3 regions of the Viridibacillus sp. NPDC093762 genome follow, and region 2 is predicted to be linked to each of the others. Evidence: riboswitches for the same ligand, from Rfam matches in the RefSeq annotation. Region 2 holds a riboswitch; each other region holds the start of a gene.

Region 1 (5,503 bases), on a different contig from region 2:
TCCTGGTGCTGCAACCATTACAATACCTAACATGAAAATGAAAGGTATCATTTCAGTTAATGTATAAGCATGATTATTTAACATCATTACGGCCATTGAACATGTTGTTAATGTAATTGTACTACCTGATAAGTGAATTGTTGCAAATAGTGGAACAGTGAAACCTGTTACTCGCTCAGAAGCACCTGCCTTACGTGCTTGCTTTAATGTAATCGGAATCGTCGCAGCTGATGATTGTGTACCAAGAGCTGTGAAGTATGCCGGTGCCATCGTCTTCAATAAGTAGAACGGGTTTTTCTTATTAATAGCGCCTGCTACTACATATTGTAATACCAAGATACATAAATGCATTAAAATAATTAATAAAAATACTAATGCAAAAACCGAAAGAATTTTTGCCACTTGACCAGCGAAAGTCATATTTAAGAAAATACCAAAAATATGGATAGGTAGTAAAGGAATAATAATTTTCGAAATTACTTTATCAATAATCAAATTAAACTCATCAAAGAATTTTTTCATAATTTCACTATTGATAGCTGCCATACCAATCCCTAAGATGAAAGCTAATATTAAAGCAGTCATAACATCCATAAGTGGAGGCATTTCAATTGTTACGAATGTTTGCGCCAATGATTCCTCAGGATTAGCAAATTGTTCACTACCCGAAGTTGAAATTAACTTAGGTAAAACATTTGAAGCAACAAAGAATGCAAAGAATCCAGCTATTAAAGTAGAAAAGTAAGCAAAGAAAGTAGCTAATCCTAACAGTTTTCCAGACCCTTTACCTAATTGTGCAATTCCCGGTGCAATAAATGCGACGATTAATAACGGTACAACGAAGTTTAAGAAATTTCCGAATATACCATTGAATGTAGCAAATATACGAACGCCATCTTCCGGCATAATAGTACCTAGTAACGCTGCCAAAATTATCGCGACGATAATTCGTGGCAATAAACCAAACTTGATCTTCATAAAATGTCCTCCCGATAAATACATATGTCTTTTCTAAAAGTATATGCACACTCTATCACACCCACTTATTAAAGTGAATAGCACAACGATAATCCGGAATATTAAGTATTTTCAAATTATTAAAATTAATATTGTGTTAATCAACTAATTGCATGGTTTACAATATTCATGTAGCATAATCCCTAAATATTGTTATTTATCTTATAAATACATAAAAACACCCAAGCTTATTCAGCTTGGGTGTTTCAATTCTTTCTTATTCAGATACAGGAACAATATCCCCGTTCCATTCTTTTAATATATAGTCTTGCATTTCTTTTGAATGGAGTACTTTAACTAATTTTTTTATCTTTTCGTTATTCTCATCTTCTTTACGAACAGCAATCACATTAATGTACTCTGATTCTTTATCTTCTAATGCAATTGCGTCTTTTCCTGGGCTTATACCTGCGTCAATAGCGAAGTTAGAGTTGATTAATACTGCATCACCTTCGTCGTTTTTATACATTTGTACAAGCATTTCAGGTGCAGTGTTTGCATCAAATTTTAAGTTTTTTGGGTTCTTAGTGATATCCTTAATTTCGGCTGCAGTTTTATCTACACCTTCTTTTAATGTGATAAGACCTTTCGCTTCAAGTAGTGATAACATACGTCCATGGTCTGAAACTGAGTTACTTAGAAGAATTGTTGCGCCTTCTGGAAGATCTTCGAGTTTTTTATATTTTTTAGAATAGATACCGATTGGCTCGATGTGCACTCCACCAACATTAACAAAATCATATCCATTTTGCTTTTTCTGAAGCTCTAAATAAGGGATATGTTGGAAGTAGTTTGCATCTAAATCGCCATTTTCAAGATCTTTGTTCGGTAAAACATAATCTTGATACCTTTCGATTTTAAGCTTGATACCTTCTTTTTCTAGTAAGGGCTCTGCTTTTTCTAAAATTTCAGCATGCGGAGTATTAGCTGCACCGATTACTAATTCCTCTTCTGATTTACCACAAGCTGCTAAGCTTAGGGCTAACACTCCTGTAAGGATTCCTGCTACAAGTTTCTTCATGTTCTTAACGCTCCTTTTTACTGTTTAGTTATATGTGATCGGTTTTACCCGTATAAGCTTAAATTATCTTTTATCAATCTTCGTCGTAATAAGGTCACCGACAAATTGAATAACAAATACCACTACTAAAATAAGGATTGTTGCAACAAAAGTTACATCGCTTTGACTTCTTTGGAAACCGTCTAAAAACGCTAATGTCCCCAGTCCGCCTGCCCCAATAACACCCGCCATAGCTGTGTAACCAACAAGTGCAATAGCTGTTACAGTAATACCCGAAACTAATGCGGGTAATGATTCTGGGATTAACACTTTACCGATAATCGTAGAAGTTTTGGCACCCATCGAACGTGCCGCTTCAATGACACCTTTATCAATTTCTTTTAACGCAATTAAAACCATACGTGCATAAAAAGGTGCTGCTCCAATGATTAATGCTGGTAATGCGGCATTGGGACCTCGAATTGAGCCTAATAATAGCTTCGTAAATGGTATTAATAGAATCACTAAAATAATGAATGGAATCGAACGGAAAATATTCACGATCGAACCTGTTAACCAACTTACTAATTTATTTGCCCATAATTGCTGAGGGCTTGTCAAAAACAGCAAAATACCTAAAGCTAAACCAATGACAAATGTGAAAATTGTAGCAACGCCTGTCATATACAGTGTCTCTATAGTTGCTTCCCACATTCTGTCCCATTGTACATTCTGGAAGAGATCATTAAGCATTTTCGATCACCTCCGTTTTTACTCCATGTTCATTCATATATGTGACTGCTTTTTGTACATTATCATTATTGCCATCTAGCTGTATAATCAGCGTTCCATATGGTCCACTTTTCGTTTGCGAAATATTACCATGGACAATATTCACGTCTAAATTAAGTTCACGACTTAAATGTGAAATAACTGGCTGGCCAGTTGAAGAGCCTACAAACATTAATTTTACAAGTGTTCCTGATGGGTAGTTTTCAATAATTTGTTCAATTGATTCTTTACGTTCAATCGTATCTGTAATTTGAGAAACAAATCGTTTTGTAACGTCTGCTTGTGGTGATTGGAATACATCTAGGACATCACCATTCTCAACAACTTGTCCAGCTTCCATTACCGCCACGCGATGACAAATTTTACGAATGACATGCATCTCATGTGTGATAAGTACAATAGTTAAGCCTAATTTTTCATTGATATCGACTAGTAAATCTAAAATCGAATCCGTTGTTTCAGGATCAAGTGCTGAAGTAGCTTCATCACAAAGCAATACTTCTGGGTTATTTGCCAGTGCTCTAGCAATACCTACACGTTGCTTTTGACCACCTGATAATTGAGAAGGATATGCCTTCTCTCTTCCTTTTAAACCAACTAATTCAATAAGCTCTAATACCTTCTTTTGACTCTCCGCTTTAGATAAACCTGCAATTTCTAATGGAAATGCTATATTTTCTTCTACAGTGCGTGACCAAAGTAAATTGAAATGTTGGAAGATCATACTGATTTTTTGACGCGCATTACGTAACGCACTTCCTTTAATCGACGATACTTCCTGACCATTCACAACAACTTTACCGGTTGTCGGTTGCTCCAAACCATTTAATAACCGAATGAGCGTACTTTTACCCGCTCCGCTGTATCCAATAATGCCGAATATTTCTCCGTCTTCAACAGATAAATTCACATTTTTGACAGCGGTTAATTCTCCGTTAGCGGTTTTATATTTTTTCATAACATTTTCTAACTGAATCACTGTCATACCACCTTTATTTTAAAACTAAAAAGTATGCACTTTCTACTGGCATCTCTTAGAAACTAAAAAAACCCTTCTGCAGATTAACAGAAGGGTTCAACGCAAAGCTATATACGTAAAACCGTTCTCTCATCTTCCAAAGTAAATACTTTGTGTGATTTGGCACCGTGCCATATAAATATGACGGTTGCCGGGCTTCATTGGGCACTTCCCTCCACCTCTCTAAATAAGAGTAACGACAATATTTAATTAGTTATGATTGCTACTTTATCACGCTATTACTTTAACGTCAATCATTTAATTGTAATTTTTCAAATAAATAAGGTACTGATTGAAATGCGTAGATTTTATCGCGGATTTTACCATTTTCTGAAATAATTAAACAAGGGACACTTTCAATTTCATAATCAAATGCTACGTCTTGTATATAATTTAAGTTCGCTTTACCAATAGGAATATGGCTTACGACATGCTCTACTACTTCCATCATTTTCGATGCAACTGCACACGTTCCACATAATGGTGTGTATAAATAAAAAGCCGAAAGCGAGGTGGTTTTCATAGTTTCTTCCCATTGTTCACGTGACCATTCTTCCATCTTCTTCATTCCTATACTATTAGATATTTTTTATGAACTGTAAAATTTGCCGCCAATAATATTCTAGCTAAATGTCTTCTAGGAGTAGCTTCTACTTGTTTATAAGTAGAGGAGGTGTGTAGATGACGAGCATTTGGGAACTCTCTTTTAAAAAGAGCACGGAGCTTATCACCCGATGAGTCAGCATCAAAAAATGCATACATTTCGCAGTCCTCATATGGTGCCAAGATTTCTTCTAATCGGCTCGCACTAACTGTTCCATTCGTACATATTATCGGAATGTTCTCTGCTAATATTGGCGCAATTCGCAACTTATCTTGGCGCCCTTCCACGATAATCAGCTTGTTAAAAGTCATATATACCCTCCTAACAAATACTTTTTGCCGTTTACCAAGTTTAAAAAAACGCCGAGCAAATGCACGGCGTTTTTAGATCTTATTCTTCGATAATTGCTTCGTATTGTTCTGCAGTTAATAATGCATCAACTTGAGCGTTATCTGCTGGTTCTACTACAACCATCCATGCTTTTTCGTATGGTGATTCGTTAACGAATTCTGGGCTTTCTTCTAGCTCTTCGTTAATTTCAACAACTTTACCAGAAATCGGAGCGTAAAGTTCAGATACAGTTTTTACCGATTCAACACTGCCGAACGGCTCGTCTGCTACTAATTCGTCGCCTACTTGTGGAAGTTCAACGAAAACGATATCACCTAGTTCTGATTGTGCGAAATGTGTAATACCGATACGTACTTTTCCGTCTTCAGTTTTTACCCACTCATGTTCTTCAGAATAGCGTAAGTCTTTTGGTGTGCTCATGAATACCCCTCCAAATATGTAATTAATTTCACTTTAAGTTTGACATATTTCCAGTGTAAAAACAAGCATATGTCTGTGTTATTTCCATGTCTGTTCAAAGTCTGATTCTTTAAATCCTAATGTCACTTTTTTACCGTCTGTAACGATTGGACGCTTGATTAACATACCATCTGATGCAAGCAATTCTAATTGCGCATCTTCCGACATATCAGCCAGTCGATCTTTCAATTGCAACTCTCTATACTTCATACCTGAAGTATTAAAAAATTTCTTCAATGGTAAACCACTAGCATCTAGATAC
Region 2 (5,503 bases):
AAATGAAAAATACACATCAGCTGAAATGACACAAAAAGTGGAACTGAAGGCATTTGATGAAACAAAAACACCTGCAAGCGTACCGCCAAAATTTGCTCGTAATAAAATGAAAAAGGCTTTTAGCCAAGTACCAAATACAAGCTACTATGAATTAGGTAGTTTGCAAATTCAGAAGGTTAACGGCGAATTTGTGTATATTGCGCCTGTTGAATTCTCAGGCTTCTTTAAATGGACGAAGGGGAAAGTAACACCAGGTTATTTTAAAATGAGTGCTACTGATTCTTCAGATAATCCAAAGTTCATCAAATCAGAAATGAAATATACAACTTCTTCATTTTTAAACAATAATGTTGAGCGTCATATTCGTTTAGAAAATCCAACGAAAATTTTCTACGGTGAGCCTCAACTTGAAGTTGATGATAATGGTAAACCATATTATATTCGTTCATATGGGAAATTCATCACAGCGCGTAACGGCTTTGATGCAGAAGGTATTGTTATGGTCGATGCAAAAACAGGTAAATCTCAGACATTTGCTTTAAAAGATGTACCAACATTTATCGACGGTGCAGTTTCACCGGAAGCAGTAAGCCTTCAAAATAGCTATTTTGGTAACTATGTTCACGGTTTCTGGAATAGTAAATTTGGGAAAAAAGATGTGAAATTACCTTCGGATGAAGGAACGGAAGCTAATGTTAGCCCAATCTTTGATGAAAATGGTGATATGTACTACTTCACAGATTTTACAAGTCCTAAAGAAGGTGTCGATTCAATGCTCGGTTATTCATTAACAAATGGCCGAACTGGAGAGGCAACGTATTACACGGGGAACCAAGAGGAAGCGTACATGGATTCTCAAGGAGCATTACAAATAATCGAAAAGAAATTTATCGAGAAAAAGTGGCATGGTCAAATGCCAATCATCTACAACTTCTATGGTGAAGCAAGCTGGTTAACACCAGTGCTCGATTCAAACGGTTTCTTACAAAATTATTTCATCGTCTCAGCTGCTAATCCTGAGCTTTCAGTTTCAGGAGCTACTCCAAATGAGGCATTAAGACAATATAAAGCTATCCTAAGTCGTGGAGGCAGTTCAGTAAACGGTAGCTCTAAGCAAGAGCAAGCTACTATTAAAGGAAAAATTGTCCGCGTTTATAAAGAAAAAAATGGCGACTTTACAACAGTGTCGTTTATGTTAGATAACAAAGATAACTATAGCGTCAGCTCAGAAGTTGTACCACTAGCAATTTATCTACAAGAAGGTGACACAGTCGAAGTGAAATATATCAATTCAGGCGAAGTCTTCCTACCTGTAAAAGAGCTAGTAATTGAAGGTTTAGTAAAAGAATAAAATGCCTGCCTGCCACTAAATAGTGGCAGGTTTTTTAATGGGATTATAAATAGGTGAAAGAATTGAGGTGTAGTAAAACAACTTATAATAGGTTGAACTCAAAAAGAAAAGCTCTAAAACTAGGTATCCCTAATTTCGGAGCTATGTCCCTTACTTCCAAGTGAAGCCTTTTTGTGCTAAAAATTCATTGATATGTGGTCGACGCTGTTCTATTAAGAAATCCGCCATTTGTTTTGTCCAATTGGCCATTTTACGATTCGACCCACGACTTGCATAGTAACCTTCCATTGTTGCATCATACTCATCTAACAATGTGTCATATTGTTCTACATCATAATTGTTTTCATGTAGTACAGCTTGAACTGGTAAACGAGGTTTTGTTTCATTACGTTTCGTAGGTACACCAATCGTCATAGCAAACAATGGGAATACGTATTCAGGAAGACCAAATAATTCACTAATTTCTTTTGGATTATTACGCGCTCCACCAATATAACAAATACCGTAACCTTGGTCTTCAGCAGCAATAACGAAGTTTTGAGCGAAAAGTGCAACATCTGCTACACCCACAAGTACGTTCTCTGCAGTATCAGCAATAATTTCTACACCATTCTTTTGTCCCGCAACCTGCAGTCGTTTAAAATCTACACAAAATAAAAATGAAGCACCCGCTGTTCCGAATTGGAATTCATTATTAGAAAGTTCTCCAAGTTTTTTCTTCTTATCTTCATCTGTAACCCAAATAACGCTATAAGCTTGTACGAAATGCGAGCTCGCTGCCATTTGTGCTGTTTCAATTAAATCTAAAACTACTTCTTTAGAAATAAGTTCGCCTGTATATTTACGTACAGAAGCGTGACTACGTAGTAATTCTCTTGTCATTATCTGAATCCCCTTTGTTAAATAATATATATTTATTTTCTATCTTTAGGCTAACATATTTTAAAGTCTACTTAAATTAAATTCATCTTTCATAAAATCATAGCTATTAAATTTAATGTTCAGAAAAAACAAATAAAAGTATTGACATTAGTTCGAGATATCTTCTATACTTGTCAACAAGATGGAACTGAATCAAATACTCTTATCAAGAGCGGCGGAGGGATAGGCCCTGCGATGCCCAGCAACCGGTGAGTGACGAACTCACAATGGTGCTAATTCCTACAGATTTTTAATCGGATCTGACAGATAAGGGGAGGAAAAATTGCTTATGCAACCCTCTTCTTAGCGAAGAGGGTTTTTATTTTTCCAAAAAATCCTCCTCACACCTCCGATTTGCCATCTCAAAAAAACATTTAGGAGGAATGAATGATGACAAATTTACGTCCAGAAACTTTATTATTACACGGTGGCCAAGTGGCAGATCCAACAACAGGTGCTCGTGCTGTACCAATTTATCGTACAACTGCTTATGCTTTTAATAGTACGGAGCATGCTCAAAAACTATTTGCACTTGAAGAACCCGGTAATATTTATTCTCGTATTATGAACCCAACTGTCGATGTATTTGAAAAACGCGTTGCTCTATTAGAAGGTGGAACAGCGGCAGTAGCACTATCTTCAGGAATGGCTGCTATTTCGTTTTCAATTTTAAATATTGCGCGTGCAGGCGATCATATTGTTGCTTCAGGTAGTTTATATGGCGGTACATATAATTTGTTAGCCAATACTTTACCACGCTATGGCATTACAGCTTCATTTGTAGATGAAAGAGACCCAGAAAATTTCCGTACAGCGATTCAAGAAAATACAAAAGCAATTTATGTGGAAACAATCGGTAATCCGAGTTTAACTGTAGTGGATATTGAAGCTTTGGCAAATATCGCACATGAAAATGAGATTCCATTAATTGTTGATAATACATTTCCATCACCATATGGTTCAAATCCAATAGCGTTCGGTGCTGATATTGTAGTGCACTCTGCAACAAAATGGATTGGTGGCCATGGTACAGTAATCGGTGGTGTTGCTGTCGATGCTGGTAAATTTGATTGGACACAAGGGAAATTCCCTGACTATACAGAGCCAGATGCATCTTACCATGGTATTCGCTACGGTGTTGATACTGCAAGTGCTGCATTCGCAACTCGATTACGCGTACAATTGCTACGTGATTTTGGTCCAACATTAAGTCCTGACAATGCATTCCAGTTAATTCAAGGACTTGAAACATTACATTTACGTGTACCACGACATAATGAGAATGCTCAAAAAGTAGCTGAATACTTGCGTGGTCATGAAAATGTTGAGTGGGTTAGCTTCAATGGATTTGAAGACAGTGCCACTCATGAAAATGCGAAAAAGTATTTAAAAAATGGCTTTGGCTCAGTATTAACATTCGGTATTAAAGGTGGTCGTGAAGCTGGTCGCCAGTTAATTGATAACATTGAGTTATTCTCGCATGTAGCAAATGTTGGTGATGCACGGTCGTTAATTATCCATCCAGCATCTACAACACACCAACAATTAAGTGCAGAAGAATTAGTTCTAGCGGGTGTATCTGAAGAACTTGTCCGTTTATCAATTGGTTTAGAAGCAATTGAGGATATTATTGAAGCACTAGATAATGCTTTTGCAAAAGTAACAGAAGCTGTTGTAACAAAGTAAGTATTTATTAATGAAGAAAAGGCTAAGACAAAGGATGACGAGGGGCATTATGTCGTCCTTTTTTCTTTTTAAATCGTTATTTTAAAACTAGTGACATTTAATCTTAAATTTCAAAATACAGCTAAAGTGTTGTTATTCTCATCTTATATGACCTTCTGAGAAAAACAATTGTCCTTCCAGGAAAGATTTTTCTTGTAATCTGTTCATTTATAGTCTAGAATCATCAATAAGTAAAAAAATTGAAGCACAGTGTATTAGTAATTGATAAAATTGCTAAACGCTATTTGAAAAACTATTCGTAAGGGGATTATGGGTGAGATACGCTGTAAAGGAGATCAATACAGTTGTACAGCAACATAATTAGTAAATAGCGATACGTCTTATTCTCTGAATTAATTGGAAGTCCATATCATATGGTGATGTGCTGAAACACAGACAGAATTGGAACTACAAAATGAGTTTTAACACCTGACTTTGATGTCATCAATGCTAGATAGATTTTAAAAACAATTTGGAAATTGAGTGTACGATTGTAATATTATTTTTGGAGGCGATCATATGGCAGCAGTAAAGGTAGCAATACTAGGATTTGGTACTGTAGGGCAAGGCATTTATCATATCATTAATGAAAAGCGTGAACAGTTTAAGGAAACATTAGGAGTAGATATTGAAATTGCTAAAATTTTAGTGCGTGACGTGACTAAACCACGTTCAAATGCACCACAAGAGTTAATTACAGATAACTTTGAAGAAATTTTAGCTATTCCAGATTTACAAGTTGTATTTGAAGCAATAGTTGGGGAAGAACCAGCATTTAAATATTCATCACTTGCAATTGAAAATGGTTGTAACGTTATTACAGCTAACAAAGTAATGTTCTCTAAACATGGTTTAGTTTTACAAGAAAAAGCGAAGCAATATGGCGTACAAGTGGGCTACGAAGCAACAACTGCTGGTGGTGTTCCTGTCATTAAAACAATGCAAAATATTTTACGTGTAAATGATGTACACCATATCCAAGGCATCTTGAATGGAACATCAAACTACATCCTTACTCAAATGCGTAGTGAAGGGTTAGCATTCGATGATGTATTAAAAGATGCTCAAAACCTTGGTTATGCTGAAGCAGATCCGTATAACGATATTTCTGGTCAAGATGCATTCCGAAAACTTATGATTCTTAGTGCATTAGCATTTGGTAAACAGCCAAGATGGGAAGATGTTGATGTAATTGGGATTACTGAAATCACTTCTGAGCAAGTAGAAGAAGCTTCTGCGAAAGGTTTACGTTACCGTCATGTAGCGGATGTACAGTTAGGTGAAGACGGTGAGTTAATTGCTAAAGTAGGACCTGAACTAGTTGGTCCAGAACATCCACTTTACTCAATCGAAGGCGTTAATAATGCTGTTGCTCTTGATACAAACTACATTGGGACCCTAACTCTTGTAGGACCAGGAGCGGGAATGTTCCCAACTGCAAGTGTAATGGTTGAAGATTATGCAGATATGCTAGCTAAACAAACAGCACCTGTTACAATCTAATTA
Region 3 (5,503 bases), on a different contig from region 2:
CTTAACAAGGCAACGTGTTGCTAAAATAGTAAAAGAAATTAACGAGCAATCAGGATTAAATAAAACAAAGCTAACACCGCATAAATTACGACATACATCTGCAACAATGATGTATAAAAGTGGGGCAGATATTCGTAGTTTACAGCAGATTTTAGGGCACTCTAGCGTTTCTACAACGCAGATTTATACTCATGTAGAAGATAAAGAAATCCAACAAGTGATTGAAAATAACCCATTTAATCAATTAATTTAATAATAACAATGTATTTCGCATACAAATCCGCGCTTATTCTGAGCTAGCGGATTTTTTTAGTTTATATCTATTTACATAGTACTTTATTGATACTATAATTCCTTATTAATACATAACGACTAGGAGGTTTCATATGTTTTCTGTAGAGATTGATGAGAAATTGCAACTGAAGTTATTACAAGAGCATGATGCACAAGAGTTATTTACAGTTATGATGGGATCAAAAGAGAGTTTAAGAGAGTGGTTGCCCTTTATAGATTCAAATGAAGATGTAGGAGATACATTACAATTTATTCGGTCATCTATGAAGCAATTTAGTTCTAATGATGGCTTCCAAACTGCCATCGTATTTGAGGGTAACATAGTTGGAGTTATTGGTTTTCACCATATTAATTGGCAAAACAAGTCTACAAGTATCGGGTATTGGTTATCAAAGGACTATGAAGGCTTAGGTATTATGAGCAAATCAGTAAATAAGTTAATGGATCATGCCTTTCGGGATTTGAAGCTAAATCGTATAGAAGTGCGTGCTGCTATTGAAAATATGAGAAGTAGAGCGATTCCTGAGAGATTAGGAATGACTTTAGAAGGTTTTAGTCGTCAATCAGAGTGGTTATACGATCATTTTGTAGATCATGCCGTTTATAGCATTCTTCAAGAAGATTGGAAAATTAAGTAGTTGAGACCATCTTGAATGGTCTTTTTTTTATTAGTTTACATAATATTATTATGTAAACTAAACTCAACATGCCTGTAAAAATTAGGTGAATTACTAATAGTTACTATTACCTAGTGAATTTAATTTTATATAATTTAAGCTTAAATGAGATAGTGATTTTAAAAATATTTTAAAAACCACATGAATAATAGTAACTCAGTAAATTTCTTTTTCATTTATCTATTCTAAACAATCAAACTAGCTGAATTTTTCAGCTTATTGCATTTTACGAATGCTGTTTTTGAATTATTTTACAGCTAAAAACCTATATATTGTAGAAAAAACATGTCACAACTACTATAAATACTATATGAAAGGTGTAAAAATTTGATAATAGATACCATTCACTTTTGCTTTTATTAATTCATATTTTTTTCGATTTAGGTCTTTTTACCTTTTGTTTTTATTTGAATAATAGCCTTATATTGGTTGTGATAAAATAGGTACATGAGAGAAATTGCACGAATAATGCCGAAATTGATTAGGGGTGAGGTTATATGGATCAAGGTTATAGTCAAGCGACGGATCTTAGCCAACTTAATGATGCGTATTCAGTCCAACAATTAATAGATATTCAGCATGCATTAGACCAATCTATTATTGTTGCTATAACAGATAATAGAGGTATCATTACATTTGTAAATAATCATTTTTGTACCATTTCAAAATACAGTAAAGATGAGTTAATTGGGCAAGATCACCGTTTGTTGAACTCTGGTCATCATCCTAAAGCTTTTGTTAAAGAATTATGGCGTACAATTGGTAGCGGGAAAATATGGCGTGGTGATATTTGTAATCGTGCAAAAGATGGTAGTTTATATTGGGTGCAAACAACGATCATACCTTTTTTGAATGATAAAGGAAAACCTTACCAATATGTGTCAATTCGGACAGATGTAACAGAACAAAAAAATATCAAAAAACTAAAAATCTTTGCTTATCATGACGAATTGACGGGTTTATATAACCGTCGTATGTTGAATATATGTTTAGCAGACCTGTTCAAAAACGCACAAAAAGAAGGCTTTTCATTGTCACTCTTAATGATGGATATTGACCGTTTTAAAAGCATTAATGATGGATTAGGTAATTTAACAGGTGATTTATTTCTAATCGAAGTAGCGACTCGCTTGAAAAGATTAGGAATAGATGAAAAGTCACTATTTCGCTATAGTGGTGATAAATTTGCCATCATCATGAAGAATAATGAACATGCCATTTGGAAGGCACATCAAATAATGGCCAATTTTGAAGATAGTTTTTTGATTGAACAGTTTGAATTCTATTCTTCTATTAGTATCGGCATAAGCTCAAGTCTAGCTGATGCAAATACACCAGAGGACTTAATAAAATGTGCAAATGTCGCCTTGCTTGAAGCAAAAAAGAATAGAGCTAGCAATTACATACAATATGAAAATACGATGAATAGTACTCATAATCAATTCCTGCTGCTAGAAACAAAACTTCGTCATGCTATAAAGCAAGATGAAATTGAACTGTATTATCAACCGAAAATCGATTTAAAAACCAATCAATTAATCGGAATGGAAGGTTTAATTCGTTGGTATGATAAGGATTACGGCTTTATCTCTCCAGCTAAGTTTATCCCTTTTGCAGAAGAGTGCGGATTGATTAGTTCTATTGGTGAATGGACATTGAAAAGGGCTTGTAAACAAATGAAGAAGTGGCTTGATGAATATGGGTTGGATATTCGTATTTCAGTTAATATTTCGCCTATTCATTTGAAAGAAAGGAATTTTGTGAACAATTTACGTGCAGTATTACAGGATACAGGTTTACCCGCTAAAAATTTAGAGTTAGAAATTACCGAAATGAGCTTAATGCATCAAACAGAGGAATTGATTGCAACGTTTAATCAACTAAAAGCTCTGGGAGTAATCATCGCGATTGATGACTTTGGAACAGGTTATTCCTCACTCAGCTACTTAAAGCAGTTTCCAATTGATGTATTGAAGATTGATCAATCGTTCATCCATGGTTTAAAAACAGGGCTCAGTAATGTCGCAATGGTGACCGCTATTATCAAATTAGCGCATGCATTGAGTATGCAAGTGGTTGCCGAAGGGGTAGAGACGGAAGATGAATTGTATATCGTCCGTGAAAACCTATGTGACTTTGCACAAGGATATTACTTTAGTAAGCCATTACCGACAGATGAATTTTCCGCAAAATTACATGAATTGTATTTATCTAGAATCTAGGGAAATGCCTTATATACTGAGAAAGCTATACAAAAAGGTCGCCCTATACACTGAGGTGACCTTTTTGTATGATTTTTATTCAAAATGGATTTTTAAGGTGTGAAAATAGTTCGCTCATTAAGTAATACAGACTACAACAATAAAGAATTTGTGATTGAAGATATTGATGGTAGGTGGATAGCATTTGGTATCAAAAAAGCTTAGAATCGCCTCTTACGCAATTTTTGTAGAATGAAAAGCTATCATAATAAATTATTAAAATCATACATTATAAAGAATTTTCTAAATTTTTTATTGACAATAGATTTCTAAAGTTGTAAATTAAGAATCAACAAAATAACTTTTTTCTTATCCAGAGAGGTGGAGGGACTGGCCCTGTGAAATCTCAGCAACGGACGATGTACCGTGCTAATTCCAGAAGCGTATGCTTGAAGATAAGAAGAGTGCATGGACGTATCGTCAACCTCTTCTTATCAAGAAGAGGTTTTTTTGTTCAAAAAATGATGAGGTGATGGATATGTCAACAGAATTAATCAATGCACTACAAACGTTAAAAGAAAAGAAATGGATCGATTTAACACATACCTTTGGAGTAGAAACACCACGTTTCAACGCATTTAAAGGGTTGGAAAAAACAACTCTATTTTCACATGATGATGGCTTTTTTGCTCAGAATTTTTCGTTTGCTGGACAATATGGAACACATTTAGATGCACCTATTCACTTTGTTCGTGATGCTCGTTATTTAGAAGAATTAGAGTTAAAAGAGCTTGCACTGCCGCTCGTTGTAATAGATCATTCAAAAGATGCAACAGAGAATCATGATTTCACGATTTCAGTTGAAGATATTTTGAATTTTGAGGTAGAACACGGTGAAATTGAGGCAGGTACATTTGTTGCACTTCGTACAGATTGGAGTAAACGTTGGCCTGATGTAGAAGCATTTAATAACTTTGATGCTGAGGGAAATCCGCATGCACCAGGATGGTCGGTAGATGCACTAAAATTCTTGTTTGAAGAGCGTCATATTAAAGCAGTAGGACATGAAACATTTGATACGGACTCTAGCATTTTATACCGTCAAAACAATGCATTACTAGGTGAACTATATGTATTGGAACAAGATACATATCAAGTAGAGTTGCTAACAAATTTAGACCAGCTACCCGCAAAAGGGGCTGTCATCTTTAACATCGTACCTAAACCTGAAAAGGCTTCAGGTTTCCCAGTTCGCTCATTTGCCATCCTACCTTAATTACTCATAGCAAATGAATAATAGGAACTGAGAGGTGAACTCTTTGGTTATTAGAATTGATGATTTATCAGGTGACGCAGTTAAGGTGTTTTTGGAGGAGCATCTTCAAGGTATGGCACTAAATTCTCCACCAGAAAGTATACATGCGTTAAATATCGAGGAATTGATAAAAATAGAGATTACTTTCTGGAGTGCATGGGAAGCAGGTACATTAGAAGGTTGCGGAGCACTAATAGAATTGGATGCACACCATGGTGAAATAAAATCCATGCGTACTTCTTCATAATATTTACGGAAAGGCGTATCCTTGATCATATCATTGAAGAGGCAATGTACCGCGGTTATAAGCGTCTAAGTTTAGAAACAGGTTCAATGGTGGCTTTTGTACCTGCTAGCTGAATTAGAAAAATGGTTTTCAATATTGTAAGCCATTTTCTAATTACATTGACGATCCGAATAGCGCTTTTATGAAATTAGAGTTATAAGTATATTAATTATTATTTTATTTACAAAAATATATAAAACGATAAGAGCATGTTTTGAAATGTAGATTATTCAAAACATGCTCTTTCTGTTTGTTCTACTATATTTTAGTTGGACAATACTTCTTACATGTTAAGAAAGCTTTGCAGAACAGCGAATAGCAGTAGCAATGGTTTTAATTTTTTGTTCTTTCGCTATTAATGCTTGTTGAGCTTCTTCTAATGTTACGAGCTCGAATCGGATTTTAGCACCTGTTTGTAACTGTGCAAGACTAGCTAGATCAGCTGTGATGACTTGAACCATTTTCGGATAACCCCCAGTTGTTTGGCGATCGGCCATTAAAATGATCGGTTTACCATTTGGTGGGATTTGAACTGTTCCAAACGTCACAGCCTCTGATAACAATTCGAATTTCTCTGTCAATGATAACGTTGGTCCTTCAAAGCGGTACCCCATTCGATCAGCCTCTGTAGAAAGTGTGTAAGGGTTGTTTGTTAAACAATGCTGACTTTCAGTGGTAAAACAATCCCACTCTGTACCAGGTATCACACGAATTGTTTGCTGTTGATTTA

What was found. Region 2 has a riboswitch for S-adenosylmethionine ahead of ACQKM9_RS07395 (O-acetylhomoserine aminocarboxypropyltransferase/cysteine synthase family protein). Riboswitches for the same ligand answer to the same signal wherever they lie in the genome.
Region 1: linked by a shared signal. The riboswitch ahead of ACQKM9_RS15555 (methionine ABC transporter ATP-binding protein) and the one ahead of ACQKM9_RS07395 (O-acetylhomoserine aminocarboxypropyltransferase/cysteine synthase family protein) in region 2 are both predicted to bind S-adenosylmethionine.
Region 3: linked by a shared signal. The riboswitch ahead of ACQKM9_RS04380 (cyclase family protein) and the one ahead of ACQKM9_RS07395 (O-acetylhomoserine aminocarboxypropyltransferase/cysteine synthase family protein) in region 2 are both predicted to bind S-adenosylmethionine.

Annotation. Positions count from the first base shown of each region.
Region 1 is NZ_JBNNUK010000013.1:57,362-62,864, forward strand. It holds gene ACQKM9_RS15540 (dicarboxylate/amino acid:cation symporter) at 1-978, opposite strand, end outside; gene ACQKM9_RS15545 (MetQ/NlpA family ABC transporter substrate-binding protein) at 1,235-2,038, opposite strand; gene ACQKM9_RS15550 (methionine ABC transporter permease) at 2,102-2,770, opposite strand; gene ACQKM9_RS15555 (methionine ABC transporter ATP-binding protein) at 2,763-3,788, opposite strand; SAM riboswitch class I at 3,915-4,021, opposite strand; gene ACQKM9_RS15560 (thioredoxin family protein) at 4,078-4,386, opposite strand; gene ACQKM9_RS15565 (hypothetical protein) at 4,398-4,742, opposite strand; gene gcvH (glycine cleavage system protein GcvH) at 4,822-5,202, opposite strand; gene ACQKM9_RS15575 (arsenate reductase family protein) at 5,281-5,503, opposite strand, start outside.
Region 2 is NZ_JBNNUK010000004.1:87,942-93,444, reverse strand. It holds gene ACQKM9_RS07405 (hypothetical protein) at 1-1,351, shown strand, start outside; gene ACQKM9_RS07400 (NADPH-dependent oxidoreductase) at 1,502-2,233, opposite strand; SAM riboswitch class I at 2,433-2,546, shown strand; gene ACQKM9_RS07395 (O-acetylhomoserine aminocarboxypropyltransferase/cysteine synthase family protein) at 2,663-3,958, shown strand; gene ACQKM9_RS07390 (homoserine dehydrogenase) at 4,517-5,500, shown strand.
Region 3 is NZ_JBNNUK010000002.1:109,538-115,040, forward strand. It holds gene ACQKM9_RS04360 (tyrosine recombinase XerC) at 1-253, shown strand, start outside; gene ACQKM9_RS04365 (GNAT family N-acetyltransferase) at 387-932, shown strand; gene ACQKM9_RS04370 (putative bifunctional diguanylate cyclase/phosphodiesterase) at 1,469-3,193, shown strand; partial or broken gene ACQKM9_RS04375 (VOC family protein) at 3,293-3,397, shown strand; SAM riboswitch class I at 3,539-3,634, shown strand; gene ACQKM9_RS04380 (cyclase family protein) at 3,711-4,448, shown strand; partial or broken gene ACQKM9_RS04385 (GNAT family N-acetyltransferase) at 4,492-4,933, shown strand; gene ACQKM9_RS04390 (biotin-dependent carboxyltransferase family protein) at 5,064-5,503, opposite strand, start outside.